3 regions of the Vibrio sp. EA2 genome follow, and region 3 is predicted to be linked to each of the others. Evidence: predicted binding sites of a transcription regulator. Region 3 holds the regulator's gene; each other region holds the start of a gene.
The links. The regulator PurR, encoded in region 3, represses purine synthesis genes. The targets are predictions, from matches to a motif close to TNANGNAAACGTTTNCNTNA.
Positions count from the first base shown of each region.

Region 1: the regulator PurR is predicted to act here: its motif matches at 2,326-2,345, upstream of purT (formate-dependent phosphoribosylglycinamide formyltransferase).
Region 2: the regulator PurR is predicted to act here: its motif matches at 3,084-3,103, upstream of RXX31_RS18360 (uracil-xanthine permease family protein).

Region 1 is NZ_JAWLID010000002.1:399,119-404,935, forward strand. It holds gene RXX31_RS06100 (thiopurine S-methyltransferase) at 148-798, shown strand; gene purT (formate-dependent phosphoribosylglycinamide formyltransferase) at 1,085-2,260, opposite strand; gene cdd (cytidine deaminase) at 2,407-3,294, opposite strand; gene RXX31_RS06115 (LrgB family protein) at 3,625-4,302, opposite strand; gene RXX31_RS06120 (CidA/LrgA family protein) at 4,304-4,678, opposite strand; gene sbcB (exodeoxyribonuclease I) at 4,737-5,817, opposite strand, start outside.
Region 2 is NZ_JAWLID010000010.1:125,274-131,090, forward strand. It holds gene ompR (two-component system response regulator OmpR) at 1-23, shown strand, start outside; gene envZ (two-component system sensor histidine kinase EnvZ) at 151-1,443, shown strand; gene RXX31_RS18360 (uracil-xanthine permease family protein) at 1,530-2,918, opposite strand; gene RXX31_RS18365 (S9 family peptidase) at 3,158-5,143, opposite strand; gene recG (ATP-dependent DNA helicase RecG) at 5,355-5,817, opposite strand, start outside.
Region 3 is NZ_JAWLID010000002.1:136,393-142,209, reverse strand. It holds gene torR (two-component system response regulator TorR) at 1-489, opposite strand, end outside; gene torD (molecular chaperone TorD) at 754-1,401, shown strand; gene purR (HTH-type transcriptional repressor PurR) at 1,832-2,836, shown strand; cyclic di-GMP riboswitch class I at 3,105-3,193, shown strand; gene RXX31_RS04965 (TfoX/Sxy family DNA transformation protein) at 3,310-3,900, shown strand; gene RXX31_RS04960 (TVP38/TMEM64 family protein) at 4,082-4,774, shown strand; gene RXX31_RS04955 (putative signal transducing protein) at 4,774-5,097, shown strand; gene RXX31_RS04950 (alpha/beta hydrolase) at 5,366-5,817, opposite strand, start outside.

The sequences.
Region 1 (5,817 bases), 260 kb from region 3:
TGTTAATTAAACGTCAGTATCCTTCTTCAGAGAGTAAATGCATCGTAGCATTTGGGGATTAACGAAAGATGAACGGCATAGACAAATTCGAAAAAATCATTAGTCTTACTCCACAAAATGAAAATCAGCCGACAAGTAGAAAATAAAATGAGAGACCCAGAGTTTTGGCACAATAAGTGGGCCAGCAACAAAATCGGATTCCATCTGGAAGATGTCAATCCATTATTGACTCAGCATTGGCACCATACCAATCCTAAGCGTGAAGACACCGTATTGGTTCCACTTTGTGGTAAGTCGGAAGACCTTGCATGGTTGGCGACCAAACATGATGAAGTTATTGGTGTTGAATTAAGTCAAATTGCGGTACGTGCTTTCTTTGCTGAGCATTTTTATACCCCAATGGTCACGCCGATAAACGGAATGCATGAGCTGTATCAGTTTGATGAACTCTCTATTTACACAGGTGACTTTTTTACCGCACCGGTTTCTCAAGTCGATATCGTCTACGACCGAGCGGCTTTGGTTGCATTGCCACAAGAGATGCGAGAAGAGTACGCAGAGCGTTTAAAACAGCTTCTTAAGCCGGGTGGTCGTATTCTGCTTGTGACACTGGATTACTCTCAGCAAGAGAAGGCGGGTCCTCCATTTAGCGTACCGGTTAACGAGATTGAACAGTTGTTCGATGGTTACAAAGTGACTTGTCTCAACGTGGATGAAGCGGATGATGATCACCCAAAAATTGCGAAGCAGGGACTGAGCCGTTTCTCTGAAGAAGTGTACTTGATTGAAGCGCCTTAGATATTGATGTTAGGGCAATTGCGCAGCGCTGTTTTAGCTAATGCTAATCGCTTAACGGCCATAATCGGGTCATTCCAGCGAGCCATAGCGAGACTAGGAATCTATTATCAGCAAGCTAAAACAATATAGGAATAATTTTGGTGACAGAGTGCTCGGATAGAAGATTCTGAATCACGCTCCTTCGTCGCTGTCCAGAATGACGGATGATAATACCGTTCGCTGTTAAACGAACGGTATTAAGCTGATATAGCTGCGCTATTTGTTATGTCAGAACGTCAGAATGAACTTAGTAAATGATATTTACTTTCGATGCACTTTCTACCGCATCTTGAACGGATTCTTCTATACTGTTTCGGCGAGTCATAACCACGCCTAAACGACGACGACCGTCGATTTCTGGTTTGCCAAACAGACGAACTTGCGTTTGTGGCTGTGCCAGAGCTTCAGACAGGTTTTCAAAACGAATGTTTGTAGAAGTTCCCTGACCAAGAATAACGGCTGATGCAGAAGGACCGTATTGAACAATGTTGTTGATTGGCATGCCGGTAAACGCACGAACGTGAAGTGCAAACTCAGACATTTCCTGAGAGATCAGGGTAACCAATCCCGTGTCATGTGGGCGAGGAGAGACCTCGTTGAAGATCACAGTGTCGCCTTTCACAAACAACTCAACACCAAAAATACCGTAGCCGCCTAAAGCATTGACGACTTTTTCCGCTGCGTACTGTGCTGCTTTTACTGCGTTTTCTGACATTGCTTGAGGCTGCCAAGACTCGCGGTAGTCACCATCTTCCTGGCGGTGGCCAATTGGTGCACAGAAGTGTACGCCATCCACAGCGCGAACAGTAAGCAAAGTGATCTCGTAATCAAAATCAATAAAGCCTTCAACAATCACGCGACCAGCGCCTGTACGACCGCCTTCTTGCGCGTAGTTCCACGCTTTTTCAATGTCAGCTTCTGTTTTGATGACACTCTGGCCTTTACCAGATGAGCTCATCACTGGTTTAACCACACAAGGGATACCCGTAAACTCGACTGCGGCTTTAAAGTCATCGTAGTTGTCTGCGAATTGGTAAGGGGAAGTTGTCAGTTGAAGCTCTTCTGCGGCTAAACGACGAATACCTTCACGGTTCATTGTAAGCTTAGTTGCCTTAGCCGTTGGAACGACATTCAGACCTTTCGCTTCAAGCTCTACTAGCTTATCGGTCGCAATAGCTTCAATTTCAGGAACAACGTAAGCCGGTTGCTCTTTATTGATGATTTCTTCTAATGCTTGACCATCCAGCATATCAAGCACGTAGCTGCGGTGAGCGACTTGCATGGCTGGTGCATTCGCATAACGGTCACAAGCGATGACTTCCAGACCCAGACGTTGACATTCAATCGCGACTTCTTTACCAAGTTCGCCAGAGCCTAAAAGTAACACACGAGTAGCATTTGCGCTGGTTGCAGTACCGAACATATCGTTCCCTTACAAAATAAAGTGATGAGACAGAATTTGCAGGGGATCATACTGAATTTTTATCTTAAAGCAAACGTTTGCGTAGGGTTTTTTAGTAATAAAAAAGCTCTACATTTTGTAGAGCTTTCATCGACATCATTATGTGATTACACGTTAACGAAACTTAGTGGAATGTCGGGATTCAACGCTTCTAACGTTGACTGAGTATCAGCAAGATGACTGATTTTACCTTCTGAATTCTCCACTAACGCTGCCGCTTTGATGTTATCAAAGGTTCCACCTGCCAGTAACACCTGAATCAAAGCAACTTGAAGAGGAGGAAGGCTCGGGTTAAACGCCGCATTCTCAGCGTAAGCACCTTGGAAAACGCGTCCATCAGCAAGCTCTAACGCCAAACCGCTCAGATTATTGGTGTAAGGGGCATGGCTCATGTTCATTGCATCGACGGCTTTTTGAATCAGCACATCGTTATCTTCACATTCGAACTGATGCTTAACTTCAGCCATTAGGCCAGATTTGATACCCAAATCGGCGGGTCCAAATGCTTCGGGTAGATATTCATGTAGCGATTTTTCTTCACGCTCTGGCAATTGGACTTTTAGCTCTTTCGCTGTAGACAGCTCGTTCATAAACTGACGACAGTGACCACAAGGGCTAAAGTTAATCGTGATGTCTTTAACACCGCGTTCACCCTTCATCCAGGCGTGACTGATTGCAGATTGTTCTGCGTGAACAGTTTGACCAAGCTGAACACCAAGGAACTCCATGTTTGCGCCGAAGTAGAGACGGCCAGAAAGCCCGCGAACAATGGCACCAACATAAAACTCAGAAATAGGCGCGTAAGAATAAGCCGCGGCAAAAGGAAGCAGAGCAACACGCAGCGCTTTGTCAGATAGAGCGGTAGCAGACAGTAACTGCTCAAACTGCTGTGCTGAAAGAGTAGCATCAAAATCGTCGGCTAAGACGATAGGAGCAAGTTGGTTTGAAAGTGCTTCAGGTGCGCTTGCTAGCGCTTGTTCAATGCGACTTTTCATGTTGAATCCTTGTTATTGCATGGACAGTTATTCTATGTAAAGTGGGAAAATGTTCTGTGCTTTAGATCACGCAAAATAATGCAATTGTAATTAACGTTACATAGTTAGAGTGAAGTCACACATGTATTCGATTGCACAGGCGCTGAATGTTACGTCGATCTCTTAAATATATTAACTCATACACATATCACAAGTGATGAGGCATTGAGTGTCGCTCCCATTACATTTCTAAGAGGTCAGGTTGCGAACGGATTTCAATCTGTAGAGGTAGAATAGGAGAGAGAATCGGGGAAAGACCTGCCCAGATGATAGGCAGGCCAAAACCGTTGCTTATTGATACAGCCAGACAGTCAGAGCAAAAAAGCTCGGAGCCAGAACCGACGTAATAATGCCGCAAAGTACTAACGCCAAAGACGAGAACGCCGCGTCTGCTGGTTGTTTCTCGACACACGTCGCAGTCCCCAGTGCGTGGGACACCGTACCCATGGTTAAACCTCGGGCAATAGGATGCTTAATCCCAATCAGGTTGTAGATAGGGTAAGCCACAATCGCACCCAACAAGCCAACCAGAAGTACCAAAATCGCCGCAACAGCCGCTTCACCACCAAGGTGGCTGGAGATTTCCATCGCAATAGGGGTGGTCACTGATTTACCAACCAAGCTCGCGATCAAACTCAACTCGGTGTGAAAAGCGACGGCTATTAAAGTCGCGGTCGTCATCGACATCACACTGCCGAGAACACAAGCCAAGGTAATGATGCGCCAGTTTGCTCTGATTTGAGGAAGCTGCTCATATAGCGGGTAAGCTAGTGCCACAACGGCAGGTTGTAGCAGGAAACTAAACACTTCGTTGTCGGCATAGTAAGTGTCAAAAGGCACGTTCAGGTAGGTCAACAAGGGGATGATGACCGCAATAGAGATAAGCAGTGGGTTAACAATTGGGTGATTCGCTTTAATCGCGATCTTACGAGCAATAAGGAAAACAACAATAGTGAGTAAAATCCACATATTAGTGTTTCTCCTTTAGCAGGTAATCCAGCAGCCATGCGAGACTTACCAGCACAATCAATGTGCCGCCGACCGCACTTGCAAGAATGGGAAGTGCATTGGCAAAAAGCATGTCGAAATGATCCATCAGGCCAACACTAACTGGAACGAATAACAAGATCATGTAGCGAATAAACAGCGTTGCGCCAGTTTTTACCCACTCTACTTTGACAATCCCGGTTGCCATAGCGAGGAATAACAGGATCATACCGATAACACTCCCTGGAACAGAAGTGTCTGTAAACCTTTGAATAGTCACTCCGATCCCAAGTGCTCCCATAATGAGACAGAGGGAAACGAGCAATTGAGTCAGTTGTAATAATCGATCTTTTATCATTTGGGCAGCATATAAAAACGACAAGTGCACCTGACGGTGCCCTTGATTAAGTAACAAATTAAGAGGCTAGCGTCTCTACGTAACGATAAACGGATTTTAATAGTGCGATTTTCTTTTCGTCACTTTCATGTTCGTGAACTAAGTTTTCTAAATTCAGCATATACTCTTCGATTTGGTTTTCAAACACTTCGCGGCAGTGAAGTGCCCAACGTCTTTGTTCCTGTTCATCGAGCGTAGCTGGGAAATTACGCGCACGGTAACGGAACAACAGGGGTTTTATGCGTTTGTCATCGAACTCAATATCAAGCGCCGCCAGGTTGTTCGGGTCGGTCTCGCGAATAATATCCATCGCTGCGCGATCCGCCGGAGAGAAAAAGCCATCGTACAGTTGAGTATCCACATCATCACTTTTTTCAAATGTGCGCTCAACAGAAAACAGGCTGATCAGCTTTTCACGGATCTCTGGGTGCTGACGCAACAGAGCCAGATTGTTCAAGCATTGTTGACGCTCAATGCCGATAGACTCCGCGTTTTCAGCCGTCAGTGTTTTCGCTGGTGCCAGAATAGGGCACTTATTCAAGTGAACAAGTTTAACTGGTACAGGCAGTAAATCACCGAGGTCTTCTCGCTTGGTGTACAACCTTTCGTGCAGCTCTTCCGCAGACAGCTCTAGGATTGGTTGCGGATCTTTGGCTAAATCAATCGTGATAACCGCGTTGTTGTTCGTTGGATGCCAGGCAACAGGCACAATCCAGCTTGTGTACTGACACTCGCGTCCTAACATGCCAGAAACGTGCATCAAAGGCGTCATATTGACGATATCAACCAATTCATTCAGCTTACGCTTTTGACGCATTGAGAAGAAGTAATCAAACAATTTAGGCTGAGCGGCTTTAACTTTCTTCGCCATCTCGATCGTTGCGATAACGTCAGCCATGGCATCGTGTGCATTGCTGTGTTCAATACCGTTGGCAACAGACAGGTGCTCGAGTTTGAAGCTAGGAAAGCCTTCTTCATTTTCTGGCCACTCAACGCCTTCTGGTCGAAGGGCATGACAAGCGCGCAGCACATCAAGTAAATCCCAGCGCGAATTGCCGTTCTGCCAACTCCACGCATATGGGTCAATAAAGTTGCGGTAA
Region 2 (5,817 bases), on a different contig from region 3:
TCCCAGACGGCAAAGAAGTCTAATTCGCGTAACTGCACTCCGATATTTGTCTGTACATTCCGTCCTCTTGCATCTCCTGTATGAGGGCGGAAAGTCTCGATTAGGCACATTCTTTTAGCAACACTCTGTTAGGATCACCAGGAACTGTCCATGCGAATCCGAAGCTCTCTTACTCAATCTATTCTGCTATTTATCTCTTTGCTTCTCGCTAGCCAAGTTTTCTCTTATTATGCCGTTTTCAATTATGCGTTAATGCCGAGCCTGCAGCAGTTCAACAAAATTCTCGCCCATGAGCTCAACCTGGTCCTGGATGCCGACGGAGAACTTCAATCTGAAGCACCATTACGACGCCAGTTATTAGAAAGACTGGGTGTAACGGTTCACAGTATTAATAGTGAAAGGGCGGACGAGTTTAATCATGCGATGTCGATTGAATTGATGTCGGAAGAAATGACTCAGGAACTGGACTCCCCGACTGAAGTACGTTTGATGTTGGGCGAGGAGAGTTACATCTTGTGGATGCATATCGACAAGCTACCAAACTCGCTTATTCGTATCCCACTCTCAGAGCTTCAAGAAGAGGATTTTGCGCCGCTTTTTCGTAACAGTCTGATCATGGCATTGCTGATTATCGCTGGTGGCTGGCTATTTATTCGTTTTCAAAACCGACCGTTACTGGCGTTAGAAAGAGCCGCTAAGGGGGTTGGGCGAGGTGAGATACCGCCCCCGATACCAGAGAAAGGCGCGTTAGAAATTCGCGCGGTGACCCGTGCTTTTAATCAGATGTCGAAAGGTATTCAGGAGCTGGAAGAAGACCGAGCTTTATTGATGGCGGGGATCAGCCACGATTTACGAACCCCTCTGACTCGAATTCGTCTCGCGACAGAAATGATGTCACCAGAGGAAAGCTATCTCGCTGAAGGCATCATCAGCGATACGGAAGAGTGTAATGAAATCATCAGCCAGTTTATGGACTACCTTAAACCAGTGAATAATCAGACGTTTGAGGCGGTGGACCTGAACGACATTGTGTGTGATGTCGCAAGTTCAGAAGGCAGTGATGAACGGGAAATTGAGACTAAAATTGAAGAATCTATCAAACCTGCTCTGGGTAATTCGATTGCAATAAAACGTGCTGTGACTAACTTAGTAGTGAATGCGGTTCGCTATGGCAATGGCTGGGCTAAAGTGTCGACGGGCATGACGGCTGATAATAAACTTGTGTGGGTCACGGTGGAAGATAATGGCCCTGGTATTGATCCAGCGCAGGTCGGCAAACTATTTGAACCGTTTACACGTGGCGATACCGCTCGAGGCAGTGAAGGGACTGGCCTGGGCTTGGCGATCGTTAAGCGCATTGTCAGCCAGCATTCGGGATCGGTTGTGATGCGAAATCGTAGTGAAGGTGGCTTAATCGCACAAATCAGCTTCCCGACTAAGTAATCCGACAAAGAAGGCGTTACTAACGAGCAAAATAAAAGCCCAACCGAGAATCTAAGTTGGGCTTTTTTATTATCCTATTGATCAGTTCAGGATTCTTTAATCTCTTCAGCTTCAGACTCTTCATCTTCCAGTTTTTCTGGCAATAACAGGTTCAAGATGATTGCGGTGATACCGCCCGCAGCAACGCCTGTCGAGAAGATGCTCTTAATAAACTCTGGCATAAATTGCAGAATTTCTGGCTTCTGAGCAATACCAAGGCCCATCGAAAAGGACAGTGCCATGATCAAAATCGCACGGCGGTCGAGATCAACACGAGAGATAATACGCACACCTGCTGCGGCAATCGTACCAAACATCACGATGGTTGCGCCGCCAAGTACAGGCTCAGGAATCAACTGAACAAAGCTCGCCACACCAGGGAATAAACCAAGTACAACTAACATACCTGAAATGAAGTAACCCACGTAACGGCTTGCGACACCAGTCAGCATGATAATGCCGTTGTTTTGGCTGAACGTAGAGTTCGGGAAGCTGTTAAAGACTGCAGCGATCGCTGAGTTTAAACCGTCTGCTAGTACGCCACCTTTGATGCGTTTCATGTAAACCGGACCTTTAACTGGTTCACCGGATACTTCTGATGTTGCGGTAATATCGCCGATGGCTTCCAGCGCGGTAATGAAGAAGATCAGTACCAGTGGAATAAACAACGACCAGTCAAACGCCAAGCCGTATTGCATTGGGATTGGCAGCGCAACCAGGTTGGTCTCACTTAGCTGTGATGTGTCTACCATGCCCATAAAGTAGGCAATGATATAGCCAACCAGCATTGCAATCACAATAGAAGCAACGCGAATGTAAGGGTTGTTTGAGCGGTTCAGAATAACGATAAGACCCAGCACTGTGCCAGCCAGAGCTAGTTTGTCCAGGCTACCGAATGTACCATCACCCAATGCGGCATAACCTCCACCCATTGAGACCAATCCAACCTGAATTAGTGTCAGACCAATCAGAGTCACCACAATGCCAGAAACCAGTGGAGTAATGATACGGCGTGCGTGCTCAAGGACTCGGGACAGCAGAATTTCCGCGAATGAAGCCACCAAAATTGTGCCGAAAATGGCGGCCATCATGGTGCTGATGTCGGCACCGCCCGCTTTCAATGACAAGCCTGCACCAATGATTGGGCCTAAAAAGTTAAAGCTGGTGCCTTGTACTGATAACAGGCCAGAGCCTATCGGGCCAAAAGTGCGGATCTGAATAAATGATGATACACCGGACGCAAACAGGGACATGCTAATTATGGTGTTGGTTTGATCGGCTGGTACGCCCAACGATTGGCAGATGATCAATGAAGGAGTAATCACTGCAACGAACATCGCCAGCAGGTGCTGAATGGCAGCGAAAATGGTTTGTGGCAGTGGTGGACGATCATTTAATTGATAGACCAGTTCCGACGATCGGTTTGAAGTTGTCATGGTTTGTCTCGCTTGTCGCAATATTTATTACCCAGCGCTCGCTGAATGGGAGCCCTGGGAGGAGCTGACGTTTTGATCTGTGATTGCTGTTAATCAGTGTCAACTCGGAGTGTTTTAGGTCAACAGACCCTATAATTTGTGCGCGATTATAGAGTGATTTATTTAAAAAGCAAACGATTGCCAGTAGGGGAGAAAAAGGCGATAACGGGGTTGCTATCGCCTTTTAATTTTTTGTCTGATCAGTTTTTCAGATGTTTATCGAAGAAGTTGAGAACACGGGCATAGTATTTTGCTCTGTGCTCATCTTTGTAGAAGCCATGGCCTTCATCATCCAGAACAAAAGACTCGTAAGGGTAGTTGAGGTTATTTAATGCCTTAGCCATCGCATCAAAATGTGCAATAGGCGCGCGTTGATCTTTCCCGCCATGCACCAATAGAATCGAAGCTTTTAGCTTGTCGGCATTGTGGGTTGGAGACATAGATTTGAGAATGGTTGGGTTGGTGCCCAAAACCTCGCTTAAAAAGCTCAATCCCATCTGGGTATCTGGTACGTCCCCTTCTTCGAACATCAGCTCCAGGTCGTAGACACCAGCGGTTCCGACTGCGCACTGAAAAAGCTCTGGAGCAATAGTTGCCGACTGCAGCGCACTGTATCCACCAAAGCTTCCGCCCGAAATACACACGCGGTCCTTATCGGCAATGCCTTCAGCGATGATATGTTGAGTGGCATCAATAATGTCATATTGAATATTGGTCCCCCACTTGCGATAACCTGCGGCCTCAAATTGTTTACCAAAACCGCCGCTGCCACGGAAGTTCACTTGCATTACCGCATAACCGTGACTGGCGAGAAACTGGTTTTGTTCCGTAAAGCGCCACCAGTCTCTGGGACCATGTGGACCACCATGCGGATTGACGATGAGAGGTAAGTTTTTAGCCTCAGTATTAGGAGGAAGGGTGAGATATCCTGAAAGAGTTTTACCATCACGGCTGGTAAACTCAAATGGCTGTACTTCGGCCATTTTGGCAGGGTCTAGCCATTCTCGTGCGGAGAATAGATAGCGAATTTGTTTTGGCTCGGTAGTGAAAAGATAGTAATCACCTGGGTTTCTGTCATTAAATGCCATGATAACGTACGTGTCGCCAGCTTTTGTTTCGCTGACTAACCGAACTTGATGGCCAGGCAGAGACTCCAGGATTTGCTTGAGGTATTCACTGCGTTTGTTTTTGGGATCGACAAACGCATAGGTTGGGTAGTCGCTTTCAAATTCTACCGCGTAGAGCTGTTTTGAGTCTGGGTCTAACCAATGTTGCTTCGGATCCACCTTTGCATCCGAGACGACTTTGCGACTTTCACCGGTCTTGAGGTTTAAGTGATGAATGGCCTTTGGTTCACCGAAATGACTGACGGCGGCATACACCGAGTCTTGATTTTCAGCAAAAGAGATGGGGTGAAACTCTGTGTACTGATTCAGTGAGTTGACGCTCTCGGAGCTCTTCCATTCATCGTTAACGCGATAAAACAGTTCCAGTTTGTTACTGTTATTGAAGCCCGACACAAATCGTACTTCGCCATCATGGTCAGTGAGGAACTGGCTAAAGGCAACTGGAGCCGTTATGAGCTTTGAGCGTTTGCCATTGTATACGTTGACTCGATAGACCTCTCTTGGCGTTTCGGCATCCAGTCGATGCTGTTTCATTGGTAAGGCAGAAACTAAGATATGCCGTTCATCATTTGGCAAGGTATCGAGAACTGTACCAAAAGCCGTGATACCAGACGAAGATCGCACTAACTTACTCGACTGTGGTGGGTTGTAACCAAATAGATAAGCGTATTTATTCCCGTCGACATTGATTGAAACTAATTCACCATAATTTCGTGGCTGTATAGACCAGCTCTTTAAATATTCTTTGGAAGCCACGATGCGATCGTTATTCACCCAATGATAATCGCCAACTTGTTCATTACCAACGAAACGTAACACACTGCTTGGTTGCATGGTTTTACTGTCGAGTATGACGAGCGCATCCTTGCCGTCGATACTGGATTCAAAAGCTAAGTGCTTTCCGTCTGGCGAGATCTTAGGGTTGAAGTAAGCGGAGCTTTTAGCAAAACGCTCCGCAGATTTTACAATGGCACTCTGTCCATTTTCAGCGGCAAAAGATGTAGGGTGTACGGAGCCAACCAATGCCGCGATAACCGCAAGCACAGTCTGTTTTTTCATGCATCTATCCTTGATGACGTTGATTAAATTTTGGAGTTATAGGCGTTTGTATTTTAAGTAAAACCGATTTTTAGAGTTCAACATCTAAATTGTCGTAATTTTGCGCTAAAGTCGAGTTGCGTTGTGCTTAATGAGAGCTAGAGCAGATATGAAAGCAGTCTTACATAATACAAACGGTAAGACTGCCGCTGAAGTTAGTGTGAGTTGCGGATTATGCTTTGGAGTAAATGTCTCGTTCGCCTAACCAACGATCGATGATCGCCGTGGCATTAGTAGGATAATTGTCGTGAATATGGCGAGCTATGCGTTGAACTTCAGGTATTAAGCGCTGATCTCGTACCAAATCCGCAATTTTAAAATCTGCCAGACCGGTTTGCTTGGTTCCCAGTAGCTCACCAGGGCCACGGATCTCCAGGTCTTTCTGCGCAATCACAAAGCCGTCGTTGCTTTCACGTAGTACACCGAGACGTTTTTGTGCGGTTTTTGATAGCGGTGAATGATAAAGCAGAACACAATGACTGGCGACTGAGCCTCGTCCAACACGGCCTCTTAGCTGGTGTAGCTGTGCTAAACCGAGTCGCTCCGGGTTTTCGATGATCATCAGGCTTGAGTTTGGTACGTCCACACCGACTTCAATAACGGTTGTGGCGACGAGCAGGTGCAGTTTGTTGTCT
Region 3 (5,817 bases):
GGTCAGTTTGACCGGCTCACCGTTGCGGCTCAACGCTCGACGTTGAATATCAAACGTCCACTCGCCAAAACGGACAATATGCTGTTCGTTAGTTTCGTTCACTTTGTTTGAGCCATTGCGTGCATTCGAAATACGCCACAATAAGTTTTTAACGCGAACTAATAATTCTCTGAGTTCAAAAGGTTTGGTGACATAGTCGTCCGCCCCCATTTCCAGACCAACGATTTTGTCGATGCTATCCGTGCGTCCTGTCACTAATATGATACCAATATCCGATTGGCTACGTAATTCACGCGTAAGCATCAGGCCGTCTTCACCCGGCAAGTTAATATCCAACATGATAAGGTCAACGTCACCAGCTTGCAGCACTTCACGCATTTGCATGCCGCTTTCGGCCTCACTGACTGTGTACCCTTCATTTTGGAAATAACCCGCCAGCTTACTGCGAGTTACAACATCATCTTCTACGACTAATACGTGATAGCTCATTTACACCACTTTCTGTCATTTATTATTCGAGATGTATTCTATTCATAACTATTAACATTTCTAGTCATGGGCGGGCTAAAAAGCAAGATTTAATGATTTTGTTGATTCAAAACAAGCTTACTGAACCCTGTTAATAAATGGACATATTTCTCTATAAAACATCATAGTTATAGTTACTGCTGTTCATTTTAATTGATTACACTTAAGGGACATCTGAATTTGATTTTGTGGTGCCAGAAACAGAGCATCATTCAGGAGCCTAAAATGCAAGAAGTGAAAGCTTTTAATGAAAAACGCGCCGAGATCTACTGGTGGTTTTCTAGCTTATTCGCTAAAGAACTGACAGCCAAAGAATTGGAGGCTTACCATAGTGTCGAAATTCGTAGCTTTTTGGCGGGCTTAGGTGAAAATGAATCTCTCAAACCCGCAATTGATCGCCTTGTTGACGCGTTGAATCGCTTACAAGACCGTGAAGATGCGCAACTAGAGCTTGCTGCTGATTTTTGTGAGCTGTTCTTAAAGACAGAAAAGTACGGCGCACTTCCTTACGCTTCGATGTATATCGGCGAATCAGGTTTGCTCAATGACAAGCCAGCAGAAGAGATGGAAAGATTGATGGCGGAGTTTGGTGTCCAAGTTGACGACAGCCTGAAGGAACCCGCCGACCATTTAGCGGTAGAGCTCGACTTCTTAGGTAATATGATCATTCGCTCTAATGAGTTTGAACAAGAAAAACACATGGAAGAAGCCTTCCTAAAACAAAATGAATTCATCCAAGGCCAACTCATGTCCTGGTTACCACAGTTCGCACAAAAATGTCAGCAACTGGATGAATTTGGCTTCTATGCCAGTGTCTCGCAACTATTAATTGCATTTTGTAAACTGGACAGCGCTTACCTTCTTGGTGAATAATTGCCGCCTATTTTAGGGAGCCTGTCGATGAGGTTCCCTATATTTTATTCGTTAACGATTAAAATTGTTCCGAGCGCTCGCTTTTTAGCAATCAAAATGTGACTTCCGAGACACAAAACCATTGCTGAAATTATTGCCAGCCTGCCCGCATAGGGCTAAAATGTGAACGCAAACGATTAAATATGATTTTATGTAAACCGCTGAAATAAAGCGGTTTTTGTGTTTTCTTAATAGGTTGTTGACCTTTCTGCACTCAGTTGAAGAAAGTTGCTTTATCAACCGCTGTTGCTACTTACCCTCTACCGACTTCGGAGTAACCACTGCTAAACATACTCAGCGCCATTAATTTTGTTGCGCTAAGTTTACACAAGACACGCAGCACAAGGTTTAGTCCCTCGGTATATTAGTAGCTCGATACAGGACACCATTTATGGCCACTATAAAAGACGTCGCTCGATTAGCCGGCGTTTCTACCACAACAGTTTCGCACGTTATCAACAAAACGCGTTTTGTTGCAGAAGCAACGCAAGAAAAAGTAATGAAAGCTGTTGATGAGCTTAACTATGCACCAAGTGCGGTAGCTCGTAGCTTGAAATGTAACTCAACTCGGACTATCGGTATGTTGGTAACGCAATCTACCAACCTATTCTTCTCCGAAGTCATCGATGGTGTAGAGAGTTACTGTTACCGACAAGGCTACACACTAATCCTGTGTAACACTGGTGGTATCTATGAAAAGCAAAGAGATTACATCCGCATGCTCGCAGAAAAGCGTGTAGATGGCATTCTGGTGATGTGTTCCGACTTGACCGAAGAACTTAAACAAATGCTCGATCGCCATTCTGATATCCCAAAAGTTGTTATGGATTGGGGCCCAGAGAGCTCCCAAGCCGATAAAATTATGGACAACTCAGAAGAAGGTGGATATATCGCGACTAAGTACCTGATTGATAATGGTCATACCGATATTGCTTGCTTGAGTGGCCACTTTGAGAAACTCGCATGCCAAGAGCGTATCGCTGGATTCCGCCGCGCCATGGCAGAAGCGAATTTACCGGTAAACGAGGACTGGATTCTTGAAGGTAACTTTGAATGTGATACCGCTGTTTTGGTCGCAGACAAAATTACTGCCATGGAAAAACGTCCAACGGCCGTATTCTGTTTCAATGACACCATGGCGCTCGGTTTGATGAGCCGTTTACAACAAAATGGTATCAAGATTCCAGAAGAGATATCTGTCGTCGGTTACGACAACATCGAGTTGGCAGAGTATTTCTCGCCACCACTGACAACGATCCACCAACCGAAGCGGCGTGTCGGTAAAAATGCTTTTGAGATTCTACTTGAACGTATTAAAGACAAAGAGCACGAGAAACGCATTTTTGAAATGCAGCCAGAGTTGGTCATTCGAAATACGGTCAAAAAACTCAATTAATTACTAATAAGCGCTCGCCAGAGCGCTTATTTTTCACGTTAAAAATTATCTTTTTTCGTCGTTTGTGTTCACTACAATCAATAAACATTTTATAAGTTGCTGTTTTGTATAAACACGAGCTCCCTCACATAGCCTTACAACCTGTGCTCAGTCTTCAATCTCAATTATGAAACCACAACCATAATATAAGGGCGTTTTACTGAAGCAACATCACATTTTGATCTCTGAAACGTGATGTTAATTCAAGATAAAAAGTATTCTCTACGTGTCACGCACAGGGCAAACCATCCGAAAGGATGGGACGCAAAGCTTCCGGCCTTAACCATGTTTCTAATGGAAGGTAGCGGGGTTACCGATGGCAAATATGCGTATAATGAGTTTACTCTATAATGACATTGTTCCTGCATGTATTTGCTATTCTCTCGGACCTGACTTTTGGTGGCGTAATATTAATTACACCGAGATAACACATAATGGATAAACCGATACTCAAAGATTCTATGAAGCTATTTGAGGCACTTGGTACGATCAAGTCGCGCTCAATGTTTGGTGGCTTCGGACTTTTCGCTGATGAAACGATGTTTGCACTGGTTGTAAATGATCAACTTCATATACGAGCAGACCAACAAACTTCATCTAACTTCGAGAAGCAAGGACTAAAACCGTACGTTTATAAAAAACGTGGTTTTCCGGTCGTTACTAAATACTATGCGATTTCCAACGACTTATGGGAATCCAGTGAACGCTTGATAGAAGTCGCGAAGAAGTCTTTAGAACAAGCCAATTTAGAAAAAAAGCAACAAGCCAGTAGTAAACCTGACAGGTTAAAAGATCTGCCAAATTTACGACTAGCCACAGAACGAATGCTTAAGAAAGCTGGCATTAAATCAGTTGAACAACTTGAAGAAGCTGGCGCACTAGGTGCTTACAAGGCGATACGTGACTCGCACTCTGCAAAAGTAAGCATTGAGCTGCTGTGGGCTTTAGAAGGGGCAATAAATGGCACTCATTGGAGCGTCGTTCCCCAATCTCGCAGAGAAGAGCTAAAAAGTGCGCTTTCTTAACCAGCAGAGACAAATCTTTACGATGTATTTAAACCGCAGCTCTAGCCGCGGTTTTTTTTGAAATTTTTTCCGGCCTCAACCTGTCTATAAGTCTGTATATCAAATAATTGATAACGAGTACCCTATTTCTAATGGTATCTGTTAAATTCTTAGGGCAAGGCTGTCCTTCCGGAGTACAACAATGAATAAAAAACTGGTTTTTGGGTTGATACTGCTCTTAACGATAATTTTGTTAGCCGTTAACTTTAGCCAGTACTTCACTTTAGATAACGCCAAAGCGCAACAAGAAGCGCTCAACACCTATATTAGTGAAAGGTTTGTCGTTGCTATTACGCTCTATTTCATCGCTTATATCGCGATCACGGCGTTTTCTATTCCCGGCGCAGCCGTCGTCACTTTATTAGCTGCTGCCCTATTTGGCTTCTGGGCGAGCTTAGTTCTTGTCTCCTTTGCCAGTACTATCGGTGCGACGTTAGCTTTCCTGAGCAGCCGTTACTTATTACGAGATTGGGTACAAACAAAATTTGCTGCTAAGCTCAGCGCGATCAACGAAGGCGTCAAAAAAGACGGATCATCTTACCTACTTTCGTTGCGATTAATTCCTGTATTCCCTTTCTTTCTCATCAACTTATTGATGGGGTTAACCCCAATGTCTGTTGGTCGCTTTTATATTACTAGCCAAATCGGAATGCTCCCAGGTACAGCCGTTTATCTCAATGCAGGTACTCAGTTAGCAACGATTGAAAGTCTATCGGATATTGTCTCTCCCAGTGTTCTAGCCTCATTTGCGTTGCTCGGTCTTTTTCCTATGATTGTCAAATGGGTGATGAAGAAACTCAGACCTAACCAGATACAGCCAAATGGACATTCTTGATGAAGATATTTATTGCGAAAAATCCGGCGGAAGCACATATCGTTTGCGAACTGCTTAAAACAGAGCAAATACATTGTGAGGTTCGTGGTGAAGGTCTTTTCGGTCTAAAAGGAGAGTTGCCATTCGGAGACGATACAGACCCGTATGTCTGGCTATTCGCAGAAGAACAGCATATGAAAGCAACTGCCATTATTGATGATTACCAAAAACAAGCTCAGCCAAACACCTATCAAGATTGGACATGCCCTAAATGTTCAGAAATCAATGAAGGACAATTTGGTGCTTGCTGGCAGTGTGGTTATCAGATAGATGGAAGGGGCTAGGTAGTTAAGGTCCTAGATCCTAGGTCCTAGGTTCTAGGATTGCTCGCTGGGACTTCAGTGTTTGTATTAAGCGCTTGTAGTTGTTGTTTGGGAATACGGAGCGCTTCGCTTACGGATAACAGGAAGGGCCTAGGTCCTGGGATTGCTCGCTGGGACTTCAGTGTTTGTAGTTGTTGATTGGGATTACTGAGCGCTTCGCTTACGGAAAAGTGAAGACAGCAAGAGAGCTCCCCTATGGCCTAAAATCTAGGACCTAGGACCTTATAAATTAAACAACTAAACTTTGTCGCTTGATGAACTCAATCGAATGTTGATTGAAATCTTCCGGACGCTCCACGTTACAAACGTGACCACAGTTTGGGATCTCACGCAGTACACTCAGTTTGTGTGCCGCAACCATCTCTTTCACGGGCTGGATAAACATGTAATCCCTATCGCCCATCAAGTAAAGCGTTGGAATAGCTAATTCTCTGTCTTTAAAATACTTCATTAGCGGGTTCACATCCGCTGCCAAAATAAACCAACGCTTAAACTCTTTTTGGCAGAGCTTTTTGGCTTCCCTGATAAACAGGTGGCGAGACTCTCGTTGATTACGCTGCGGCATGACGATATACGCAAACAACTTGTACAGCCACATATAAGGTAAGATATGTTTACCAAAGTTACCCAATTTGACGAGTATTTGTGAACGTGTATTAAGACGAGTGACCGCGCCACCTA